Regions from separate parts of the Brevibacillus sp. FIR094 genome, predicted to be linked through region 1. Evidence: predicted binding sites of a transcription regulator. Region 1 holds the regulator's gene; the other holds the start of a gene.
The links. The regulator CtsR, encoded in region 1, represses protease genes until heat stress. The targets are predictions, from matches to a motif close to ATGGTCAATAAAGGTCAAACA.

Region 1 (4,172 bases):
AGTGTACAGCCTGATGCCTTTATTGCTACGCATCCGTTTGCAAGTTGTATGCTCTCCGTACTGAAAGGGAGAAATGATTGGAAGGAACCAATCTATACGATCATTACTGACTATACCATCCATCCTTCATGGATTAATCACCATATCAATTATTACTTCATCGGCCATGAACAACTGTATTACCTGTTAGATGTTTATCGACAGGACCATCAAAAATTCATTCCGATGGGCATACCCATCATGAAAAAATTCAGCTTGCCATTGGACCCTGATTTGATTCGACAAAAGCTAGGCCTCGCTCCTGGACAAAAGAGCATTATTCTTTCAGGGGGCGGATTGGGTCTCGGCTCGATGGAAAAGGTATTAGATGGGCTAGAAGAGATTAACATTCCTCTGAAAACCTTTGTGTTAACAGGGACAAATGACAAGCTGTACAATAAAGTGATAAACCGTACGTATCGCCATGAAGTCGTTCCACTAAAATTCATCAATAACTTCCACGAATACTTGGAGACGGCTGATTTAATTGTCACCAAATCAGGCGGACTTACATCAGCTGAAGTAATGAGTAAACGGGTACCCATGATTATTTACAACCCTCTGCCTGGACAGGAAGAGAGGAACAGCCACTTTTTGCTCAATAATGGATGTGCGGTACATGCCAATCTGTCGGAGCAATTGATTTACTTTATCGATGAACTATTGCATAGCCCGTCCAAGGTGGACTATATGCGCAGAATGGGACAGAAAATCTCGAAGCCAGATGCTGCACAACGAATTACCGAGTTTATCATGGATGATATGAATATGTTGCCAGGAGAAGTAGAATAGCTGCCTAGCCAGACAAAATGGAGGAACCCATGACTGTACCATTCGCCATATTATTTGATATGGATGGCACGTTACTGCAAACAGAAAAGTTGTCGACACCCGCATTTATTCGAACGTTTGACCAGCTTCGTCAAAAAGGGCTATGGCAAGGGGAAACCCCTGACGAGCGTGAACTGATCAATGTACTGGGAATGACGATTGAGCAGATCTGGGACAAATTGCTACCGGGCGCGAGTGAAGAAGCCATTCGCTCAGCAGACGCTTTCTTGCTAGATAATGAAATCCAGTTACTCAAAGAAAGAGTGACCGAGCTATATCCGGATGTAAAATCAACCTTGGAAACGCTACGTGAGAAAGGATTTGTTTTGTTTGTAGCAAGCAATGGGCAGGAAGAGTACATCGATGCCATTTGTGAGGAATACGAGTTAAAGCCGCTGATGACCGATCTGTACTCAGCCGGCCGTTTCCGTACACATTCCAAAAATGACCTGGTTGCAAAATTGTTGTCTGATTACAAAATCGGGCAGGCCATCATGGTAGGAGATCGTCACTCCGACGTGGAAGCAGGCAAGACAAACGGTTTATTTACCATTGGATGCGACTTTGGTTTTGCCAAACCAGGCGAGCTTGATGGGGCAGATGTCATCATTACCAGCTTCACTCAGCTACTGAATCATTTGCCATCAATCGACACCAATACACAAGAACAAACATAAACCATTCCTCAGGGAGTGGTTTTTTTGTTGATCATGTCCAAGTTTCAAGCGACCTTCTTTTGCCCACACTAGAATGTGTAAGGGACACTTGCGGGTACGCACTAAACCCATTATAATTAACGTCAAAGATAGTCAAAGTCAATAGGCAACCTCATAAGAACATACACAGAGGAATAGGAGGCGATGACTTGCGTAACATCTCGGACATCATTGAACATCACTTGAAAAGCATCATTACAAACAGTCCCAATGGATTGATCGAGATTCAGCGTAGTGAGCTTGCCGACCATTTTCAATGTGTGCCGTCTCAGATCAATTACGTCATCAATACGCGCTTTACCGTTCAAAAAGGATACATTGTAGAGAGTAAGCGCGGGGGCGGCGGGTATATTCGCATACGCAAGGTGCAGATTGTCAGCAAAGCACGCTTGCAGGAATTGCTAACAGAAGAACTGATTGGTGAGAGCATTAGTCAGAGCGTGGGAAACGCGATCGTAGAAAGACTATTAGAAGAAGGATTAGTCAACATCAGAGAAGCCACCTTGATGAAAATCGCTACCTCGCGAAACGTATTGACGCTAGAAGCTGAATTGCGGGATCGTTTGCGGGCAAATATTTTAAAGCAGATGATCGCAGCAATCTTGTTGAAGTAAAAGGAGGTATGATGTTGTGAACTGTGAGGAATGCGGAAAACGACCGGCGACACTTCATTTGACGAAAATCGTCAATGGCGAAAAAACCGAATACCATATTTGCGAGCAGTGTGCTCATGAAAAAGGGGACGTCTTTACCGGCTTTCACAACTTCAGCATCAACAATCTCCTGTCAGGACTTTTAAAATTTGATCCCATGCAAAAGAATGGACGCGAAACGGCAACGAATAAGCCGCTTCAATGCGAAACATGTGGACTCACATATTCTCAATTTAGTAAAAGCGGCCGATTTGGCTGTAGTGATTGCTACACCTTTTTGGGTGATCGACTGGACCCCCTTTTCCGCCGGATTCACGGAAACACACAGCATAGTGGAAAAGTACCAGAGCGTACCGGTGGCAAACTGAAGATCCGTAAAGAGCTGGAGCAACTAAAGCAAGCGCTGCAAAGTCATGTCGCCAGTGAAGAGTTCGAGAAGGCAGCAGAAATGCGTGATCGAATTCGAGCATTGGAACAAAAAATGGCCCAATCGTAGCAAGGGAGGTTAGCTGGTTATGTCCCAAAAGCAGTTTATGCAAAACCCGTGGAGCAATTGGATGAAAGGAGAAGGTCCTGATTCCGACATTGTCATTAGTACACGGCTGCGTATCGCCCGTAACCTGCGCCAGCACCCCTTTCCGTTAATGGCAACGGACTCGCAGGGCGAGGAAGTCGTCAGAAAGGTAACGGAAGTAAGCGATTCGGAGGCAATGCGCAAAAGGCATCAGCTTCAGGTCATCCAAATGGACCAAATTAACCCGTTAGAAAAAAGGGTGCTCGTTGAAAAGCATCTGATTAGCCCTCATCTGGCAGAGGAATCTCGCAAAGGTGCCGTATTACTTCGTGAAGATGAGTCCGTCAGCATTATGGTTAATGAAGAAGACCACATTCGAATACAGGTACTATTACCCGGGTTTCGTTTGAACGAGGCATGGGAAATAGGAACGAAGTTAGACGACATTTTTGAGAAAAACTTGAACTACGCTTTCGACGAAACACGAGGATATCTGACAAGCTGCCCAACCAATGTGGGTACGGGAATTCGTGCATCTGTGATGTTGCACTTGCCGGCTCTGGTGATGACGCAGCAGATCAGCAGAATTTTACAGGCAATTAATCAAGTTGGTCTAGTCGTTAGAGGAATTTACGGAGAGGGCAGCGAAGCTCTAGGGAATCTTTTTCAGTTATCCAATCAGGTCACACTGGGGATGTCTGAGTCGGATATCCTTTCCAATCTCTACGGTGTAGCTAGACAAATTATTGAGCAAGAGCGTGTGGCACGTGCTTATTTGCTGGAGCATACTCGGGTTTCTTTGGAGGATCGGATTTTTCGGTCGTATGGCATCCTGATGTACGCTCGCACGGTAGAGTCCAAGGAGGCAGCTCAGCGTCTGTCCGATGTACGTCTGGGGATTGATCTAGGCATCATTCCTAATGTATCTCCGCTGGTCCTAAACGAACTGTTAGTCACGACACAGCCAGGGTTTTTACAGCACCACGCTGGACAAAAGCTCACTCCGGACCAACGCGACGAAAGAAGGGCCAGGCTGATCCGCGAACGTCTGCGCATAGTAGAATCACAAGAGTAACGTAATGGTATCACGCAATTGTTAACCTATAGAGAAAAAACACGGTTATACGGAGGTGTACGATATGATGTTTGGACGTTTTACAGAACGAGCACAAAAAGTACTGGCGCTTGCCCTGGAAGAGGCGGTTCGTCTCGGACACAAAGATATTGGGACAGAGCATGTGCTGCTGGGACTTATTCGAGAAGGCGAAGGGATTGCGGCGAAGGCACTGCAATCACTTGGGCTTGGCCTCGATAAAATCCAGAGTGAAGTGGAGTCGTTAATCGGGCGAGGAACAGAGCAGTCCGGTAGTAATTACACACCAAACTATACACCTCGCGCCAAAAAGGTTATTGAACTAT
Region 2 (4,172 bases), on a different contig from region 1:
TCGTCTTGCGCGGACAATTCAACATCAAAGCCAAGTGCTTTGAATGCCTCCTTTTTTTCTTTCAATGCATATTCAGCACCAGCTTTTGCTGTGCTTCCGTAATCGGAGTACTGACCAGACATCGGACCAACTACAGCAATCACGAGCTTCTCAGTAGCTCCGCTTGCACCGCCCGTGCTTCCTCCGCTATTGTTGCTCGGCTGTGGTGTCGCGCTTTGTCCACCAGTTCCCGTTCCTCCACCGCAGCCCGCGAGCAATGTGCTCAGAGCAAATGTTGCAGCCAGTATCGACAATGATTTCTGTTTTTTCATAGCAAAACATCCCCCTCTTTATTTATGAGCAAACTATGAATCACAATCTTATTGTAGGATATTTTAGAAAATTTGCAATAGAAATGATTAAAAGAAGAATCAATCAAATAACCTCTCTCGCTGTCTGCTTATAGAGGCGTACATGTGTAGTATGGAGGCAGAAAGCCACTTCTACGAATAGAAGTGGCTTTCTTAATGAGAAGATATTAGGAATTAATTGGAATGCTTAGCTTGTAAGTGAGCGTTTTTGCGTCATACTCTACTTTTGCACCCAATTCTTGGGCAATGAATACGAGAGGAACGAGTACTGCTCCAGTCACTGGACGTGGCGGATTTGCTACACTGGTTTCTTTGCCGTTTTTATAAGCAAAGTTTTTGTTTTCGTACATACGCAGTGCGTACTGGTTGTCTTTGGCAACCAACAAAGATTTGGTCGTGCTATCCCATGCTGCGGTACCACCCAAAGCAATCGCCAATGTGCTCGCATTCACATACGCAACACCATTTTCAGTAACGATTTCTTGTGGGAATGGGAACTCCTTGCCGTTTAGCTGAACCTTGATTTTTTGTTGCTGTACAGGAGCAGGAGCAGTTTGGGCAAATGCAGCCGTTGCCGCTACACTTCCTGTTAGAAGAGCCGCTGTCAGCATCATTGTCGAAAACTTGCGAAGCATAATAAACACCCCTCAATTAATCATGAAATGAATTCCAATTTTGTAAAGTTCGACACAAAACAACTTTTTCCTTCTTTTTTCTTCCATACATTCCCTATGTAATTCTCTCTCCAAACATGATAAGACTAGGAAAAAAAATAAATATCCCACGAACAAATGTTTTTGTGCACAACCTGTGCATAACATTGTGGATAACTTTCGAAAGTGAGGCTTGCCATGGCAGGGGAACGTTTTTTTCTCATTTATCAAGAGGCCAGTGACGAAGAATGCTTATTGACCATTGAACCATACAAAGATCAACAGGAGCTGGCGGAAGCCATCAATCAGCTGCAAGCCAAACAAGTCGATGAGTATACGATCATCAAGGGAAAAAAGATGAAGGCCACACTGAAACTCGCCGTCGATTTGACCGAGGCCGATGAGAATTCTAAGGAATGAATGTTTTCTTTTTAGAGTAGGTTTAGACAAAGGGAATTTGGCAAACATGGTAGTGAGGGCGCGCACTTATGTGTTTGACCTTCATTGACCTTTTGTGTATGATATTGTTACAAAGAGAGGAGGAAGACTAGATGCATATGAATTTAATTCCAACCGTCATTGAACAGACGAACCGCGGGGAACGTGCTTACGACATTTATTCCCGCCTGCTCAAAGACCGCATCATCTTTCTGGGAACCCCAATCAACGACACCGTAGCCAATATCGTTGTGGCACAGTTGTTGTTCCTTCAGGCGGAAGATCCGGAGAAAGACATTCATTTGTACATAAACAGCCCAGGCGGTTCTATCACTGCTGGTATGGCGATTTACGATACTATGCACTTCATCAAGCCAGATGTATCCACCATTTGTATCGGAATGGCTGCTTCGATGGGAGCATTCCTGTTAGCTGCTGGGGCAAAAGGCAAGCGTTTTGCTCTGCCAAACAGTGAAGTCATGATCCACCAACCATTGGGTGGTGCCCAAGGACAAGCGAGCGATATTGAGATCGCCGCAAAACGTATTTTGAAGATGCGTGATCATCTGAACACCATCCTGGCTGAACGCACTGGTCAGCCTTTGGAGCGCATCCAAAAGGATACCGATCGTGACAACTTCCTCTCTGCCGCAGAAGCAGTAGAGTACGGATTGATTGACAAAGTAATCACTTCCGAATCGTCCTCCAAAAAATAAGAGATACGTAGTAAAAAAAGCACTCGTGCCTGGACTACTGGCCGAGTGTTTTTTTGTATGCCGAGCAAACACCAAGAGACTTACCTTGGCTTGCTCGGCTTTCTCGATGAATCATGGTGTTACTTCCATTAACTGACTGACATAGACCGTCCGGCTATGTCCTGGATTTTTTTCCTCATGCACACGGGCTGTTGACGTTTTTTCGTCTACAGCATCGATCCAAACGGCTTGTCCTTCGTACTCTACCTTGATATGGTCGTCGGAGCTCATAATGGCTTGTGCTCTCGTTACATTCATAAGCGGCTCCCTATTGCTCATCTTCAAGGGCTTGCTTGGCTGACGACGCCCCTGTCATCGTGTCTACACTCGTTTCTTCAATCAGGCCGTTCTGGTCGGAAACGATCCCGCCCCCTAGTCCTTCGTTAATCATCCGGTCAATGTCCATGTCAAAGCAATCGCGGCCTTCGTGGCACGAATCACGGTTACTCATATCTCATTCCTCCTTCATGCAATATACATGGTTAGAAATGCCCTGCCCGAAGTGAATTGATACATGGACAACAACAAAAAAAGACACCTCCCATAAGGGAAAAGTGTCTCTCGTAACTCTATTCTTCCTTGCTTACCAGATTCGTAAGGCTGGTGACTGCCTGGGAGGCATCCGGCCCTTCTGCCAAAATGGTAATTTCCGTTCCAGAGCTGATTGCGAGGCTCATGATACCCATGATGCTTTTCGCATTGACCTTCTTGGTGCCTTTTTCTACGAATACTTCCGATGCAAAACGGTTAGCCTCCTGTACGAAAAAGGCTGCTGGACGAGCTTGCAAACCGGTCTTTAACTGAACTACGACCTGCTGTTGAACCATGAATGGACCTCCTTACTTGTAGACTATTATCCTTTAGTATAACATGCATCTACATCGAAATATTTTGTTTTTCTCGTATTTTATCCGCGATTTCGTTAATTTTTCGCAAGCGGTGGTTAATGCCCGATTTGCTCACTATTCCGCTTGGCACCATCTCGCCCAATTCTTTCAAATTGATGTCAGGATGAGCCACTCGAAGCTCCGCGACCTCTCGCAGACGTTTTGGCAAATTCTCCAATCCCATCTCTTGATCGATGAGCTGAATATTTTCCATTTGTCTCGTGGCTGCATTCACTGTTTTGTTTATGTTGGCGATCTCACAATTGTGTAATCGGTTTACCGAGTTCCGCATGTCCTTTACGATTCGGACGTCCTCGAAATACAGAAGCGCCTGATGAGCCCCAATCAAGCTCAAAAACTCTGTAATCTTTTCGCCTTCTTTAATATAGAGAACATACCCTTTTTTCCGCTCGATGCACTTGGCATTTAGTTTATACCGATTGGCGATCTTGGTCAATGCTTCGCAAAAATCCTGATAGGAAGTGAAAATCTCCAGATGATAGCTGGATGCCTCTGGATGATTCACAGATCCCCCCGCCAAAAAAGCCCCCCGCAAATAAGCAGCGCGGCAACAGGACTTTTTCACGATCTCTGGAGCGATTCCTGGAATAAACGATAGGCTTTGATCCATTATCCCCAAGTCTTGCAAGATCTCATTGGCCTTATTCGGAATACGCACAATGTAGACGTTGTTCTTTTTCAAACGCATTTTTTTGCGAACCAGCAGTTCAGCGTGTATCTGAAACAACCTCTTGATTAACGTATAAATACGTCGGGCAATCGCCGCGTTCTCTGTCGTCACATCCAGCACCAGTCGTCCGGCTCCAAACTGCAGACTTCCATTCATCCGAATCAAGGATGAGAGCTCTGCCTTGCTGCAGCAATCGGCACCCTCCGTCATGGTAAGCTCTTTTTTGGTATGCGCGGCGAATGACATCGACTTCACTACTCCTTCTCTATCTTCAGCAACTTCCGTCTTCGTTTGACGAGTGACACAACCTGCTTGCTGACAGCGTGTGCATCATGACGTAGGTATCCATCCTCAAATGTGACTAACGGTCTCGCCACCACATGCAGACCGAGTTGGCG

Region 2: a site for CtsR is predicted at 1,495-1,515, ahead of clpP (ATP-dependent Clp endopeptidase proteolytic subunit ClpP). Genes of this name have one in related genera too.

Annotation. Positions count from the first base shown of each region.
Region 1 is NZ_JBEAES010000032.1:686-4,857, forward strand. It holds gene ACQ5DJ_RS23085 (MGDG synthase family glycosyltransferase) at 1-831, shown strand, start outside; gene ACQ5DJ_RS23090 (HAD hydrolase-like protein) at 861-1,547, shown strand; gene ACQ5DJ_RS23095 (CtsR family transcriptional regulator) at 1,736-2,200, shown strand; gene ACQ5DJ_RS23100 (UvrB/UvrC motif-containing protein) at 2,217-2,735, shown strand; gene ACQ5DJ_RS23105 (protein arginine kinase) at 2,755-3,828, shown strand; gene ACQ5DJ_RS23110 (ATP-dependent Clp protease ATP-binding subunit) at 3,893-4,172, shown strand, end outside.
Region 2 is NZ_JBEAES010000061.1:7,068-11,239, forward strand. It holds partial or broken gene ACQ5DJ_RS29040 (branched-chain amino acid ABC transporter substrate-binding protein) at 1-311, opposite strand, end outside; gene ACQ5DJ_RS29045 (copper amine oxidase N-terminal domain-containing protein) at 518-985, opposite strand; gene ACQ5DJ_RS29050 (hypothetical protein) at 1,202-1,423, shown strand; gene clpP (ATP-dependent Clp endopeptidase proteolytic subunit ClpP) at 1,555-2,157, shown strand; gene ACQ5DJ_RS29060 (H-type small acid-soluble spore protein) at 2,269-2,454, opposite strand; gene ACQ5DJ_RS29065 (hypothetical protein) at 2,465-2,647, opposite strand; gene ACQ5DJ_RS29070 (HPr family phosphocarrier protein) at 2,766-3,023, opposite strand; gene whiA (DNA-binding protein WhiA) at 3,073-4,020, opposite strand; gene ACQ5DJ_RS29080 (gluconeogenesis factor YvcK family protein) at 4,029-4,172, opposite strand, start outside.